Regions from separate parts of the Pseudoalteromonas sp. JSTW genome, predicted to be linked through region 1. Evidence: predicted binding sites of a transcription regulator. Region 1 holds the regulator's gene; the other holds the start of a gene.

Region 1 (8,559 bases):
TACTCGCATTAGGCAAAGGAAATGGGCGTAGTTCATCGTCTAAATCAAGAAAGTAAGCACCCAGCTCAGAAGCAAGATACAAGTTACCTTCAAGCCAAGCCATATCATGAATAATCGTTTGTGCTAAACGCTCGGGAAGTGAGACTTTTGCGGTTAACTCTAAGCGCAGTTTCGCAAAATCAGATGAGGTATTGGTTAAGCGCAGTAAGTGACGTTCATTTACCAGCCAAATTCCTTCAGGAGAGAGCGCCATTTGACTGACAGAACCCACAATTTGCGTGATTGCGGTCGCGTTAGACACCGGAACACTTAAGGCTGAGTTCTGTTGCAGTGCTACCTGATTACGAGCGACATAATAAAGACCATTCGCAGCAATCCAAATACTGCCCTTTGAGTCTTCTAAAATGTCCCGCACGGGGCCTTTCACATTGAAAGTTTGCGACATCATGGTTTCAGGGTCGAGTGTGACTAACCCATTTTTGGTGCCAACCCACAGCAAACCATCACTATCAACTAATAACTTGTTGATACCATTGCTTGGTAAAAAATCGCTATTTTGTGTATTAAAGTTAGTAAATGTATTACCGTCAAAACGACTAAGACCAAACTGGGTGCCTAGCCACATATAACCCTGTTCGTCTTGCGCAATGCTTTTTAATGATTGTGATGGCAAGCCATTTTGGATATTCCATTGTTTGACAACGTACTCAGTGATAGATGCAAACACCGACGTGCTACAAAACATCAACAAACAAACCACTAGAAATCGCATCATACCTTTGCCACCAAGAAAACCTTAATTCATTGCTTAAAAAGGTAAAAGGCCACTTTTAAACAAAGCTTGAACACAAATCAATGAAAATACACCTGCTAGAATATCATCAGCCATGATGCCCAGACCACCATGTAAACGTCTATCAAGAATACGTATTGGGCCTGGTTTAGCGATATCAAAAAAACGGAACAATAAAAAACCAACTAACAGTGACTGCCAACTGAGAGCAGCACCAATCATGGTGATATAATAACCAGCTACTTCGTCCCATACAATGGCAGGATGATCATGTACCCCTAAGTCATCAGCTGTTTTACCGCATGCCCAAATACCAAACACACTAATCACCACAGCAAACACAATTTGCAACCACAGTGGAAAGTACATTGTAGTAAAAATTAGTGGCAACGCAGCAAAAGTACCAAATGTACCCGGCGCTTTAGGCGCTAAACCTAAACCGAAACCCAAACCAAAAAATTGATGTGGACGTTTTAAATTGAATAAACGGTTACTGCTCAAACCGGCTCCTTCGTAAAATGCTGAAATCCTTTACCTTGATAGTTAAATTTTTCACCATCAAGTAAAAGTTCAATTTCGCCTACGCCATTTTTGATTTGTCCAATACAACTGGCTTCAACGCCATACTGACGAAGCTTCATATCCACCATGCTTTTGTTACTTTCTGGCACAGTGAAAAGTAATTCGTAATCGTCACCATAATTTAAAATATAATCAAACTGCTCAGCACGCGGAATTGACGCATTCACGGCGTCAGACACCGGAACTTTATCAACATTTATAACCGCGCTTACTTGAGAAAGCGCTAAAATATGCCCTAAGTCAGCCAACAAGCCATCGGAGATATCGATTGCTGCAGATGCTGCACCACGCAATACTTGTCCTGCGGCAACACGAGGAGCGGGGTAATCAAAGCGATTATTTAAATACGATAAATGCTCTGGTGCGATATTGAAACCTTGCTTGCGCGCTTCAATCGCCACACCTGCATCACCTAAGGGGCCTGTCACGTAAATCCAATCACCCACTTTTGCACCACTGCGACGCAGAGCTTTGCCTTGCGGTACGATACCTTTTGCACAAATAGTAATGGTGAGAGGCCCTTGCGTGGTGTCTCCCCCTATAATTTGCACATTAAAGTATTCGGCAATTTCATGCATCCCTTCAGTGAACTCTTCAAGCCATTCAACGTTTGCTTCTGGCAAAGTTAAACCAACCGAAATCCACGTAGGCTCTGCACCCATCGCCGCTAAATCACTTAAGTTGACGGCCAGTGCTCGATGTCCAAGTGCACGAGGAGAGATATCATCAAAAAAGTGAACTCCTGCAACAAGGGTATCAGTTGTCACGGCTAACTGACAGTTTTCAGGCACGGTGACCAACGCACAATCGTCACCTATTCCAAGGTTTACATCACGGCGGATAATACCGCGACCTTTAAAGTAACGATTGATTAATTCAAATTCCTTCATACACAAAAAAGCCGGCCCAAGCCGGCTCTCCTCTACGGGGTTACTTACTTACGCAGTTCTTTAACTGCTTTATCAAGTACACCGTTGACAAATTTATGACTGTCTTCAGCACCAAACATTTTCGCAAGCTCAATACCTTCATTGATTGCTACTTTATAGGGTACGTCTTCACGGAACTTAAGCTCATAGGCAGACAGACGTAAAATTGCTTTTTCGACCATATCTAACTCATCAGCAGGGCGTGCTAAATGTGGTGCAACAATCTCATCAAGTTGCTTACAATTAACAACAACACCACGTGCTAGGTCTTTGAAATATTCGACGTCGATTTTAGTCACATCATTTTCAATTAACATTTGCTGTTCGATATCAGCAATTGGGTTGGCACTTAACTGCCAAGAATATACGGCCTGAAGTGCTAAGATGCGTGCTTTACGTCTTGCTGCTGGTTTCACAGAGATTCCTTAAACTTAAATTTTGTCTAACACATTAACCATTTCGAGCGCGCCTAAAGCAGCTTCGCCGCCTTTATTGCCCATTTTGGTGCCTGCGCGTTCGATTGCTTGTTCAATGCTTTCAGTGGTTAATACGCCAAATGCAACCGGGATATCGTACTCAAGTGATACTTGTGCAAGACCTTTGTTTGATTCGCCAGCGACTAAATCAAAGTGTGGTGTGCCACCTCTGATCACGACACCGAGGGCGATGATTGCATCATGTTCTTTCTTTGCTGCAACGCGTTTCGCTGCTAAAGGTAATTCAACGGCACCTGGTACGTAAACAACAGTAATGTCGTCGTCAGATACACCACCTGTGCGCTTAAGCTCATCAACAGCACCTGCTAAAAGGCTGCTACCAATAAAGTCATTAAAGCGTGAAATGACAATGGCAAATTTTTTGCCCGGTGCGTATTTGTTACCTTCAATAATTTTCATTTAATAACCCTAAAAAATAAGTTTAAGCGGTTGCGATTGCGCAAAAATTACGGCGCATAATACCACAAAAATATAAAAGTCGCCTAGTTAACCTGAACTCTGGATAATAAATCTATCTCCAGCGGTTACTTTCAACGCTTACTGCCTTGAATTTACATGCAATAGGCCAAGAATACCTTGGCCTTAAAATTAGCTTGCTAGTAAATTTTGTTAACTAAGCTGTGCGTTAATTAAGACTGCGGCTCAACGTAATCAACCACTTCTAAGTGGAAACCAGACAATGCATGATACTTCTTCGGACGACTCATCAAGCGCATTTTCTCAATGCCAAGGTCTGCTAAAATTTGTGACCCCACACCCACAGTGCGTGACGTGCCTTGGAATTTACGATGACTGACATTTTCACCCGCATCTTCTGCTGCAAATGCTTTGACCGTTGCTTCAAGATCTTCGGTTGATTCTTGTTTACCTAAGATAACCAATACGCCGTTATGCTCAGCAATATAGGCCATTGCATCTGATAAACTCCAGCTACGATCTGCGCTGCGGTCTGACAGTAAAATATCGTTAAACGTACTTTGTAAGTGAACACGTACTAACGTAGCGTCATCTTTCGATACGTCGCCTTTTTGCAATGCATAGTGGAGCTGACCATCAATGGTGTCTTTATACGTGACTAAATCGAATTCACCGTGATCGGTTGGCAACTTACATTTTGCAACACGTTCAATGGTGGTTTCGTTTAGATTTCTGTACTCGATTAAATCAGCAATTGTACCAATCTTCAGACCATGCTCTTTAGCAAACACCTCAAGGTCGGGACGACGGGCCATGGTGCCATCGGCATTGAGAATTTCAACAATAACAGAAGAAGGCTCAAGACCAGCCAAGCGCGCTAAATCACAGCCCGCTTCAGTGTGACCCGCACGGGTAAGAACGCCGCCAGGTTGTGCCATAATAGGGAAAATATGACCCGGCTGTACGATATCGCTTGGCACAGCTCCTTTCGCAATGGCCGCTTGCACTGTGCGTGCACGATCTGCAGCTGAAATACCAGTTGTTACGCCTTTTGCAGCTTCAATCGACATTGTGAAGTTTGTTGAGAAAGCCGCTCCGTTATTTTTAACCATTAACGGTAATTCTAACTGCTGACAACGCTCTTGAGTCATGGTTAAACAAATTAAACCACGACCATGCGTTGCCATAAAATTGATAGCATCTGCACTTATGTGCTCTGCTGCGATAATTAAATCGCCTTCATTTTCTCTATCTTCATCGTCCATTAAAATAACCATTTTACCGGCTTTAATGTCATCGATAATTTCTTGCGCGCTGTGTAAATTCATAATGTGCCCATGAGAGTATGATTAATAATGACGTATCTTCGCTTATTTAATAAAACCAGCTTGCGCTAACAAGCTCATAGATATGTCTGAACGGGAAGGTTGTTCAGCCCCTTTGATCAGGCGCTCTAAGTAGCGAGCAATTTGATCAACTTCTAAGTTAACCTGCGTGCCCACTTGAAATTCTGCAATCGTCGTTTGCTCAGCGGTGTGTGGAACAATGGTCAGCTTGAAGCGATTTTGCTCGACCTCATTCACTGTTAAACTAATTCCATCAATACATACCGATCCTTTATACGGAATGTATTTCATTAAATTATGGTCGGTACTTAGCCAGTACTCTGTTGCTCTGGCATTGGCGGTAATGCTTTCAACTGTCGCGATGCCATCAACATGGCCTGACACTAAATGCCCACCAAGGCGAGAAATTGGCTGCATGGCCTTTTCTAGATTCACGGTTTGGCCTTTTTTATAGTGCGCAAACCCTGTCAGGCTAATGGTTTCATTTGATAAATCAGCACTGAAGCCATCGCTATGTTTAGTAACCACTGTTAAGCACACACCATTTGTTGCAATACTGTCGCCTAGTTTTACGTCTTTCATATCCAAATCATTACTTTGAATACGAATAGCAAGATCACCTTGTTTTTGTGTTAATTCAACAATTTTACCTGTTGCTTCAATTATTCCAGTAAACATAATGCTACTCTTTATCTTCAGTGTGTGTGGCTTGCTTTGCTTTGTACGCTGTTAAGCGGATATCGTCGCCAATTATCTGTGTGTCGGTAAACGTTAATTGAGTGACATCACCCATGGCTGTTACTTCTGCAAAGTTTAGTAAGCTTTTGCCCATATCACCTATTAACTTTGGGGCAATATAAACAATGTATTCGTCTATTAGGTCTTGCTGTGCAAAAGCGCCCGCTAGGGTTGCTCCTGCTTCAAGCCAAATATGATTAAATTGTAATTCGGCTAACCGTGCTAAAACGGCCGATAAATCAACTTTATTCTTGTTAGCTGCCACCACTTCGTGTTTTACAAAATGTGGCCATTGCTGCTGATTATCAAGCTGTGTTGTGAAAATAATCACCGGACTCTCAATACTAAATAAAGCGAGATCTGGGGTGAGTCTGTTTTGCGAATCGATAATCACACGTGTTGGCTGACGTATCGGCAATGATGTTGGCATTGCAAATGGCAGCTCTTCAGTACGCACATTTAATTTGGCGTTATCACTGATAACAGTATCTGCACCACTCAAAATTGCGCAGCTTTGTGCGCGAAATGCTTGAACGTCTTGGCGTGCTTGCGGACCCGTGATCCATTTACTTTGACCGTTATTAAGTGCCGTTTTTCCATCTAAACTACAGGCCATTTTACAGGTAACAAAAGGCAACCCTGTTTCCATTCGCTTCAAAAAGCCTTTGTTTAAATCGCGCGCCTGTTGCTCAAGTAACCCAGAGGCAACGTCAATACCTGCATCAGCCAATATTTGTAAGCCACGGCCACTGACTGCTGGATTTGGGTCTACCATTGCAGCAATCACTTTACTTACACCAGCCGCTTTTAGGCCTTCAGCACAGGGCGGAGTACGACCATAATGACTGCAAGGTTCAAGCGTCACATAGGCTGTTGCCCCTTTGGCATTATCGCCAGCAACGGCCAGTGCATTCACCTCGGCATGACCCTGCCCGGCAAGTTGATGAAAACCCTCACCAACTATATGGCCGTCTTTAACAAGTACACAACCCACATTAGGGTTTGGCGTCGTGGTAAAACGGCCCTGTTTGGCAAGCTCAATAGCGCGTGCCATATAAATGCTATCAAGTTCAGTGAACGACATGCTTAATCACCTAAACGGGCAATTTCTTCGCCAAACTCACGAATATCTTCAAATGAGCGATATACTGAGGCAAACCTAACATAAGCTACTTTATCAAGCTTTTTGAGCGATTCCATAATACACTCGCCGATTAAATGGCTTGAGATTTCACGCTCTCCGGTGGCACGTAGCTGTGATTTAATCACGTTAACGACTTCTTCGATTTGCTCTGTACTCACTGGGCGTTTTTCTAATGCGCGGTGCAGACCATTTAATAATTTGTCTTCGTTAAAAGGTTCTCGACTACCGTCTTGCTTTATCACCCTTGGCATAACAAGTTCAGCACCTTCAAAGGTGGTAAAACGCTCGTGACATTCGTTGCATTCGCGACGGCGTCTAACTTGGTGACCACCGCCAACAAGTCGTGAATCGATTACTTTAGTATCTTTTGCTGTGCAAAAAGGGCAATGCATAAGGTTAAACTTCCGTTTATAAAAAACAAAAAAAGACCGCTTAGTAAGCGGCCTTTATAATAGCAAAAAACAACACTATTGTTATCTTAATTACGGTTTAACCAGCAATTAAGCGTAAACAGGTAGTTTTTTACAGATTGCTTTAACTTTCTCTTTTACTTCTGCTTGTACTGATGCATCGTTGATGTTGTCTAGTACGTCACAGATCCAGCCAGCAAGTTCTTTAGACTCAGCTTCTTTGAAACCACGGCGCGTAATTGCCGGAGAACCAATACGAAGACCCGACGTTACAAACGGTGAACGTGGGTCATTTGGTACTGAGTTTTTGTTTACTGTGATGTTTGCATTACCAAGGGCAGCGTCAGCATCTTTACCTGTGATATCTTTATCAATTAGGTCTAGAAGGAATAAGTGGTTGTCTGTTTTACCAGAAACAACTTTATAGCCACGCTCTTGTAACACTTCAACCATTGCTTGTGCGTTTTTAACCACTTGCGCTTGGTATGTTTTGAATTCAGGCTGTAATGCTTCTTTAAACGCAACCGCTTTAGCAGCGATGATGTGACATAAAGGACCACCTTGGCCACCCGGGAATACGGCGCTGTTAAGCTTTTTATAGATCTCTTCATCACCACACGCAGAAACAATTAGACCGCCACGAGGACCCGCTAATGTTTTATGAGTTGTTGTTGTAACAACATGCGCGTGAGGGATTGGGCTTGGGTATACGCCAGCCGCAATAAGACCTGCAACGTGTGCCATATCTACGAATAAGTACGCATCCACTTTATCAGCGATTTCACGGAACTTAGCCCAATCAACGATACCTGAGTATGCAGAGAAACCCGCAATGATCATTTTTGGTTTGTGCTCTAGTGCTAGTGCTTCAACTTGAGCGTAATCAATTTCGCCCGTTTCTTCATTTAGGCCATATTGAATTGCGTTGTACGTTTTACCAGAAAAGTTAACGTGTGAACCATGCGTTAAGTGGCCACCATGAGCTAAGCTCATACCTAGTACGGTGTCATGTGGCTGAAGAAGCGCTTGGAAAACAGCCGCATTAGCTTGTGAACCAGCGTGCGGTTGTACGTTTGCGTAGTCTGTGCCGAATAACTCGTTTGCACGGTCAATTGCTAATTGTTCAACAACGTCAACGTGCTCACAACCGCCATAGTAACGTTTGCCTGGATAACCTTCAGCATATTTGTTTGTAAGCTGAGAACCCTGTGCTTCTAGCACGCGTGGGCTACAGTAGTTTTCAGACGCGATCAGTTCGATGTGCTCTTCTTGACGAGCCGTCTCTTTAGTGATGGCTGCAAATAACTCTGGATCGAAATCCGAAATATTCATGCTACGTTCTAACATGGGGTCTCCTAAGGCAACGTGTATGGTGTTTTTTTGAAGGCTATATTGTACGCTGAAAACGCACATTTGCCTATCGTGTAAAGATGAACATATTTAAACAGGGATTGAATTTATTTCACAGTGTTTTAATAATGATATTTTTTTATTGATACATAACGAAAATTTATGAATTTAAAATATTACATAGGTTTTTAAAATGTCATTTGCATAAAAAATAGCACACAGGCATTGCTTTTTACTATTTTCAAACTACCCTAATAGTCTTAATAAATATCAAGGATGGTATAAAATCTCATGTTAGCAAAACCTCTTTACGAAGCCGCCCCCTATGGCTACTTTATCCTCGGCATCAGTTG
Region 2 (8,559 bases), 1.1 Mb from region 1:
CTCAGGTGACTGCGTTACGTTACGAATAATGTGCGTGTAAGAACGGCTGTGAATTGTTTCACTAAATGCCCATGTTTCAATCCACGTTTCAAGTTCAGGAATTGACACAATTGGCAGTAAGGCAACGTTAGGCGAACGACCTTGCACACTATCAAGTAATGTTTGGTATTTTAAGTTACTTAAAAAAATGTGTTTTTCATGGTCAGGTAAAGCTTGAAAATCAAGACGGTCTTTACTTACGTCAACTTCTTCAGGACGCCAGAAGAAAGATAATTGCTTTTCAATTAGCTTCTCGAAGATAGGGTACTTTTGTTGGTCGTAACGTGACACGTTTACCGTCTGGCCGAAAAACATCGGTTCTAGTAATTGGTTATTATGGTTTCGGCTAAAAGTTGTATATGACATAGTGAATACTCAAAAAACAGTCAGGACAAAGCGGGCTAAGGAGCCCGCTTGTGTATGTTATTAATTTAATTAGATTTTACAAGCACCGCCTGCACAACCATCATCTTCCACCTCAGGTGTAAGCTCATCTTGAGCATCTGAAGCGCCATCACGGGTGTTATGATAATACAACGTTTTAACACCCAGTTTATATGCTGAAAGGAGGTCTTTTAAAAGCACCTTCATAGGTACTTTACCGCCTTCGTACTTAGATGGATCATAATTTGTATTCGCAGAGATCGTTTGGTCAACGAACTTCTGCATAATGCCCACTAATTGCAGATAACCATCGTTTGATGGGATATCCCAAAGTAGCTCATAATTGTCTTTTAGGCGCTCATACTCTGGTACTACTTGTTTCAAGATACCATCTTTACTTGCTTTAACACTGATGTGTCCACGCGGTGGCTCAATACCATTTGTTGCATTAGAGATTTGTGATGAAGTCTCTGATGGCATTAATGCCGACAATGTTGAGTTACGCATACCATGTTCTTTAATGTTTGCGCGCAGTGTATCCCAATCTAAGTGAAGAGGTTCATCACAGATTTGGTCAAGGTCGCGCTTGTACGTATCTGTTGGCATAATACCTTGCGAGTACGTTGTTTCATTAAATTTAGGGCAAGCACCACGTTCTTTAGCAAGCTCATTTGATGCTTTCATTAAATAATATTGAATTGCTTCAAATGTTTGGTGCGTTAATGCATTTGCACTACCGTCAGAATAACGTTTACCGTTTTTAGCAAGGTAGTATGCGTAGTTGATGACACCAATACCTAACGTGCGACGACCCATGGTTGCGTTTTTCGCTGCAGGGACAGGGTAGTCTTGGAAATCAAGTAAGTTATCAAGCGCACGTACTGCAAGTTCAGCAAGCTCTTCTAACTCATCAAGTGACTCAATTGCACCTAAGTTGAATGCAGAAAGTGTACACAGTGCGATTTCGCCTTCTTCGTCCATTACGTTACTAAGTGGCTTAGTCGGTAATGCAATTTCTAAACATAAGTTAGACTGACGGATCGGTGCTACCGTTGAGATAAACGGGCTATGAGTATTACAGTGGTCAACGTTTTGTAAGTAAATACGACCTGTACTAGCACGCTCTTGTGCGAACATTGAGAACAGCTCAATCGCTTTAATACGTTTTTTACGAATCGACTCATCTTGCTCGTATTTTACGTATAGCTCATCAAATTTAGCTTGGTCTTCGAAGAATGCATCGTAAAGACCCGGTACGTCTGATGGGCTGAATAAAGTAATGTAGTCGTCTTTAATTAAACGGCTGTACATTAATTTGTTGAACTGTACACCGTAATCTAGATGACGAACACGGTTGTCATCAACACCACGGTTATTTTTAAGGACTAATAAGTTTTCAACTTCTAAATGCCACAGCGGGTAGAATAGGGTTGCTGCACCACCACGGACACCGCCTTGAGAACAGCTCTTAACCGCCGTTTGGAAGTGTTTATAAAATGGAATACACCCAGTATGGTATGCTTCACCGTTACGGATTGGGCTACCTAAAGCACGAATACGGCCCGCATTAATACCAATACCTGCACGTTGTGATACGTATTTTACAATTGCAGATGATGTCGCATTAATTGAATCAAGGCTATCACCACACTCAATCAGTACACATGAACTAAATTGACGCGTAGGTGTACGCACACCAGCCATAATAGGAGTCGGCAATGAAATTTTGAATGTCGAAACCGCGTCATAAAAGCGCTTGATGTAATCAAGGCGTGTTTCTCGAGGGTAGTCAGAGAACAAGCTCGCTGCCACTAAGATATATAAAAACTGCGCGCTTTCGTAAATTTCACCCGTTACACGGTTTTGTACTAGGTATTTCCCTTCAAGCTGCTTTACAGCGGCATAGCTGAAGTTTAGATCACGGTTATGATCAATATACGCATCTAACTCGTCAATTTCTTGCTCAGTGTAATCAACGAGTAAGTGTTGATCATAACGTTTGTCTTCAACCAGTTTTGTAATGTGGTCGTATAAACGCGGCGGCTCAAATTGACCATACGCTTTCTTACGTAAATGGAATACAGCTAAACGAGCAGCAAGGTATTGATAATCAGGGGTATCTTTAGAGATCTGATCGGCTGCTGCTTTAATGATAGTTTCGTGAATGTCGTCAGTACGAATGCCATCGTAAAATTGAATATGTGATTTCAATTCAACTTGTGACACAGACACATTATTTAGACCTTCGGCGGCCCAAGCGATGACGCGATGGATCTTATCTAGATCAAGTGACTCTTTACGGCCGTCACGTTTGCTTACAGATAGCTGTTGGTTCATAGTTTTGCCTGTATTCCTTGGGAAATTATATTTTTAGTGACAAAGGTATTCTTAATTATAATTATTATTAGCACCAGCATGAGTCAATTGAATAACATTTAGCCACAATATCTGGTGTTCTTTAAAACGCAGATCACAAGATAGTGTGGTCTGCGATCATTTGCAAGGGATAGAAATGCCCCATTTTGTGGATAACTATTGGATAAACGAATTGTGTTAGTGAGCATTAACCTTTGATCATTCATTGATGATGAAATTTGTAAAAATCAACTCAAGATCTACAAAAATTATCGTTTTTAAAAATAATTTCTGACTGTTTTTTTTATCAACAAAGTTTGCTTAAAACTCAACCCAATCACAATATATGGTGTTTTAACTTAAAACTAACACTATATATGGATAAATCCATCAGTTGGAGTTTGCCAGTTAAAATCTGCGCCCCAGCTCAGTGCGGTATCCACACTTGGTATATAACCCCAAAGTGCAGTTGCACTGTACATATTGGCAGCTTTTGCTGCTTGTATGTCGCGTTCGGCATCACCTATGTATAAGCAACGCGTTGGATCAACATCGAGCATGTTTGCAGTATGAATAAGTGGCTCTGGCGATGGTTTAGCAACTGCTAAGGTATCACCACTCACGACAGCCATGGCATTAGCAAGGCTAGGGATAGCTTGCACCAATGGCTCGGTTAAAAAGCCGGGCTTATTGGTCATGATCCCCCATTTAATGCTGTTTTGCTCAAGTGAGGCGAGAAGTTGCTCAATGCCATTAAAGCACTTGCTATGAATCGCAATGTCTTCTGCATAATAGTCGAGCAGTTGCTGCCTTAATGCTAATTGTTCAACATCGGGCCATTTATCACCAAAGCCGACCTCTAATAATGCATTGGCCCCATTTGACGCTGCTGGGCGATAAATGCTTTTATCAACAGGCGCGATATTCGCATCTGCTAATACGCGATTTAATGCGCCGCCAAGGTCATCCGCAGTATCGAGTAATGTGCCATCTAAATCAAAAATAAAGGCATCAAAAGCGATATCAGGATTACAACCAGCCATTAGGCAAGTTTCTCAAAATGAAGAATGTAATTAACACTCACATCATCATTTAAACTGTATTGCTTAGAAAACGGATTATAGCTGAGGCCTGTGCTTGCTCTTACTTTTAAGCCTGCATCTTCTGCCCATGCAATTAATTGGGCGGGTTTTATAAACTTTTTGTGGTCGTGCGTGCCTTCGGGCACCATTTTTAATAACTTTTCAGCACCCACAATGGCGTATAAATACGCTTTAGGTGTTTTATTTAATGTCGAAAAGAATACATCGGCGCCAGGTTTTGCAAGCTCAGCGACCGCATGAATGATAGAAGCAGGGTCTGGCACGTGCTCTAACATTTCCATACAGGTGATTACATCAAAGCGAGCAGGGTGCTCTTTAGCAAACTCTTCAGCCGGTACTTTCATATAATCAACAGGGACACCGGTTTCTAAACTGTGTAACTTAGCAACGGTTAATGGCTCTTGACCCATATCGATGCCTGTTACTTTAGCTCCCATGCGTGCCATGCTTTCACTTAAAATGCCGCCACCACAGCCAACATCTAAGGTTTCTTTATCAAATAAGCCGCCAACTTTGTCGGCAACAAAATCCAAGCGAAGAGGATTTATTTCATGAAGAGGTTTGAACTCTCCGTCGCGGTCCCACCAACGTTCAGCGATGGCTTCAAACTTTGCAATTTCTGCATTATCTACATTTTGATGTTCGGTCATAAAAAACTTCCTCGTCAATCTGAGGCCATTATATAGGGGTAAATTAATAAATCGCAAAGATTTAGCGCCTGTAAATCTAAATTAATTGTGGTAGCATGGTCATGAAATAATAACTAAAGCTCTAAAGGCGGCGCTTTGCCTCTTTATGAGTCAATACTGAAGGAATGTGAAATCAAATGACTGATCTCGCCAATGAAATTCTGCCAGTCAATATTGAAGATGAATTAAAAAACTCCTACCTTGATTACGCAATGAGCGTAATTGTAGGACGTGCATTGCCAGACGTACGTGATGGTCTAAAACCTGTTCACCGTCGTGTTTTATTCGCAATGAACGAACTCAATAATGATTGGAATAAGCCTTACAAAAAATCAGCACGTGTTGTTGGTGATGTAATCGGTAAGTACCACCCACATGGCGACAGCGCGGTATATGACACCATCGTGCGTATGGCGCAGCCTTTCTCATTACGCTATATGCTTGTTGATGGCCAAGGTAACTTTGGTTCAGTTGACGGTGACTCTGCGGCAGCAATGCGTTATACGGAAGTCCGTATGGCAAAAATGTCACATGAGCTATTAGCCGACCTCGAAAAAGAAACGGTTGATTACGTACCTAACTATGATGGTACGGAGCAAATTCCTGACGTATTACCGACGAAAGTACCTAACTTATTAGTGAATGGTTCATCGGGTATTGCGGTTGGTATGGCGACGAACATTCCGCCACATAACTTAACTGAAGTTATTAATGGGTGTTTGGCACTGATCCAAAACCCAGATATGACAATTGCTGATCTGATTGAATATATCCCAGGTCCAGATTTCCCTACAGCCGCGATCATTAATGGTAAGAAAGGCATAGAGCAAGCTTACCTAACGGGTCGTGGTAAAGTGTACATCCGCGCACGCGCAGAAATTGAAGTAGACGAAAAAACGGGTCGTGAAACGATCATCGTCCACGAAATTCCGTACCAAGTTAACAAAGCACGCTTGATTGAAAAAATCGCTGAACTTGTTAAAGACAAAAAAATTGAAGGCATTAGCGCACTCCGTGATGAATCAGATAAAGACGGTATGCGTATCGTTATCGAGATTAAACGTGGTGATGTAGGCGAAGTTATTCTGAATAACCTTTATGCACAAACACAGTTACAAACCGTGTTTGGTATGAATATGGTTGCACTTGATAACAACCAGCCTAAGTGTTTCAACTTAAAAGAAATGCTTGAAGCATTTATCATTCACCGCCGCGAAGTAGTCACCCGTCGTACGGTATTTGATTTACGCAAAGCCCGTGACCGTGCCCATACGCTTGAAGGCTTAGCGATTGCCCTTGCGAATATCGACCCAATCATTGAGTTAATTCGTAAATCACCAACGCCTGCTGAAGCAAAAGCAGCCTTAACAGCAAGGTCTTGGGAACTAGGCACTGTTAAAGCCATGCTTGAAAAAGCCGGTGAAGAAAATGTAGCGCGTCCTGATTGGCTAGCACCAGAGCTAGGTATTCGTGATGGTGAGTACTATTTATCTGAGCAACAAGCACAAGCGATCCTTGACCTACGTTTACACAAACTAACGGGTCTTGAGCATGAGAAGATCTTAGACGAGTACCAAACACTACTCGATCTTATTGCTGAACTACTTTATATCCTTTCAACCCCAGATCGCCTTATGGAAGTTATTCGCGACGAACTAGTTGAAATTAAAGAACAATATGGCGACGAGCGCCGTACAGAAATCAGTGCAGCAGCTCACGATATCAGCCTTGAAGACTTAATTAATGAAGAAGACGTTGTCGTAACGCTTTCTCATGAAGGGTATGTGAAGTATCAGCCATTATCAGACTACGAAGCACAGCGCCGTGGTGGTAAAGGTAAATCAGCAACGAAGATGAAAGATGAAGATTTCATTGAACGTCTCCTTGTTGCAAATACACACGATACGATTCTGTGTTTCTCGACTGCTGGTCGTTTATACTGGCTGAAAGTATACCAATTACCACTTGCCAGCCGTGCAGCGCGTGGTAAGCCAATTGTGAACTTACTGCCACTTGAAGCTGACGAACGTATTACTGCAATTCTACCTGTACGTGAGTACGAAGAAGATAAATACATCTTCATGGCTACAGCATTTGGTACAGTTAAGAAAACACCATTAACAGCTTATAGCCGTCAACGCGCAAGCGGTATCATTGCGGTCAACCTAAATGAAGGCGATAGCCTAATTGGTGTTGATATCACTGATGGTACAAACGAAATCATGCTATTCACAGACGCAGGCAAGGTAGTACGCTTTAAAGAAGCGGAAGAATCGACTGTCGTTGATGAAAATGGCAATCCGGTACTTGATGAAGAGGGTAACCCTGAAATCCGCTTCAAAGGTGTACGCCCAATGGGTCGTACTGCAACCGGTGTGCGTGGTATTAAGATGGCAGACGACCAACGCGTTGTGTCGTTAATTGTGCCTAAGACAGACGGTGCAATCCTCACCGTGACTGAAAATGGTTATGGTAAGCGTACAGCACTTGCCGATTACCCATCGAAGAGCCGTGCAACACAAGGTGTTGTATCAATCAAAGTAAGCGAGCGTAATGGCGCAGTGGTTGGTGCAGTACAAGTTGATGAAAACGACGAAATCATGATTATCTCTAATCGTGGTACGCTTGTACGTACTCGTGTTAATGAGGTTTCTACGGTTGGTCGTAATACGCAGGGCGTTATTTTGATACGAACTATTGACGAAGAGCAAGTAGTTGGTTTACAACGTATCGAAGAAATCGAAGTTGATGAGCTTGAAGCCATCGAAGGCGAGGGCGTTGAAGTAGTCGATACACATACTGAAGAAACGGTTGATAACCCACCTTCAGAGTAAAATTGATTTAAAAAGCGGCTTCGGCCGCTTTTTTTATCCGCACTATAATTACTGGAATGAGGCAAAGTAATGACTAAATATAATTTTTGTGCAGGACCGGCAATGTTACCGCCGGCAGTAATGCAAAAAGCACAAAAAGAATTTATAGATTGGCAAGGTTTAGGCGTATCTGTGATGGAAATCAGCCATCGTAGTAGCGACTTTTTAGAGCTTACAGCAAAATGTGAAGCAAGCTTACGTCGTCTAATGAATATCAGTGACGAATTTGAAGTTTTATTTATGCATGGCGGTGGCCGAGGCCAATTTAGTGCTGTACCACTAAATTTGCATTTAGCAGATAAGCCCGCGGTGTATTGTGAAAACGGTGTGTGGTCAAAAGGCGCGACACAAGAAGCCGAAAAGTTCACCGCAGTGACAAGTATTAATGTTCGTAATGACGAGCAGCAAAATGGCCAGTTTTCAATTAAACCAGCGACAAGCTGGGAATTACCAGCTGATGCGTCATACATTCACTATTGCCCAAATGAAACGGTTGATGGTATTGAGATTTTTGACGTGCCTTCACACCCATCTGCGCCAATAGTCGCCGATATGTCATCAACAATTTTGTCACGCGAAATTGACGTAAACCAGTTCGATGTCATTTATGCAGGCGCACAAAAGAACATCGGCCCATCGGGTTTAGCAATTGTTATTATTCGTAAAACGTTGCTTGAGCGCGAAGGTCTCGAAAAACCAGGTATTCTTGATTACGCATTAGAAGCAAAGCAAGGCAGCATGTACAACACGCCACCGACATTTGCATGGTACTTAGCAGCAGAAGTGTTTGAATGGTTAGAAGCAAACGGTGGCGTAAAAGCCATGGAAGAGCAAAATATTGCCAAAGCAGAATTGCTGTATAACTTTATCGACAATTCAGATTTTTATAATAATAAAGTTGCTAAGCATTGCCGATCGCGTATGAACGTACCATTTTGGTTAAACGATGAATCGCTTAATGACCAGTTTATTAAAGAATCGAAAGAAGCGGGTTTACTGGCGCTTGAAGGCCACCGCATTGTAGGTGGTATGCGCGCAAGTATTTATAACGCAATGCCACTTGCTGGTGTACAAGCCTTGGTTGATTTTATGGATAAATTCGCCAAGGAGAATAGC

Evidence for each region. Region 1 encodes NrdR, which represses ribonucleotide reductase genes. Its sites were predicted from a motif close to AAACACNANATNTNGTGTTT; they were not measured.
Region 2: the regulator NrdR is predicted to act here: its motif matches at 2,861-2,880, upstream of nrdA (class 1a ribonucleoside-diphosphate reductase subunit alpha).

What each region holds. Positions count from the first base shown of each region.
Region 1 is NZ_CP058972.1:2,762,045-2,770,603, forward strand. Features, by position in the region: gene GZH31_RS12475 (ligand-binding sensor domain-containing diguanylate cyclase) at 1-775, opposite strand, end outside; gene GZH31_RS12480 (phosphatidylglycerophosphatase A) at 809-1,294, opposite strand; gene thiL (thiamine-phosphate kinase) at 1,291-2,265, opposite strand; gene nusB (transcription antitermination factor NusB) at 2,310-2,720, opposite strand; gene ribE (6,7-dimethyl-8-ribityllumazine synthase) at 2,736-3,200, opposite strand; gene ribBA (bifunctional 3,4-dihydroxy-2-butanone-4-phosphate synthase/GTP cyclohydrolase II) at 3,431-4,546, opposite strand; gene GZH31_RS12505 (riboflavin synthase) at 4,589-5,242, opposite strand; gene ribD (bifunctional diaminohydroxyphosphoribosylaminopyrimidine deaminase/5-amino-6-(5-phosphoribosylamino)uracil reductase RibD) at 5,247-6,386, opposite strand; gene nrdR (transcriptional regulator NrdR) at 6,389-6,838, opposite strand; gene glyA (serine hydroxymethyltransferase) at 6,947-8,203, opposite strand; gene GZH31_RS12525 (hypothetical protein) at 8,498-8,559, shown strand, end outside.
Region 2 is NZ_CP058972.1:1,664,579-1,673,137, forward strand. Features, by position in the region: gene nrdB (class Ia ribonucleoside-diphosphate reductase subunit beta) at 1-405, opposite strand, end outside; gene nrdA (class 1a ribonucleoside-diphosphate reductase subunit alpha) at 475-2,760, opposite strand; gene GZH31_RS07640 (HAD family hydrolase) at 3,150-3,821, opposite strand; gene ubiG (bifunctional 2-polyprenyl-6-hydroxyphenol methylase/3-demethylubiquinol 3-O-methyltransferase UbiG) at 3,821-4,531, opposite strand; gene gyrA (DNA topoisomerase (ATP-hydrolyzing) subunit A) at 4,708-7,404, shown strand; gene serC (3-phosphoserine/phosphohydroxythreonine transaminase) at 7,474-8,559, shown strand, end outside.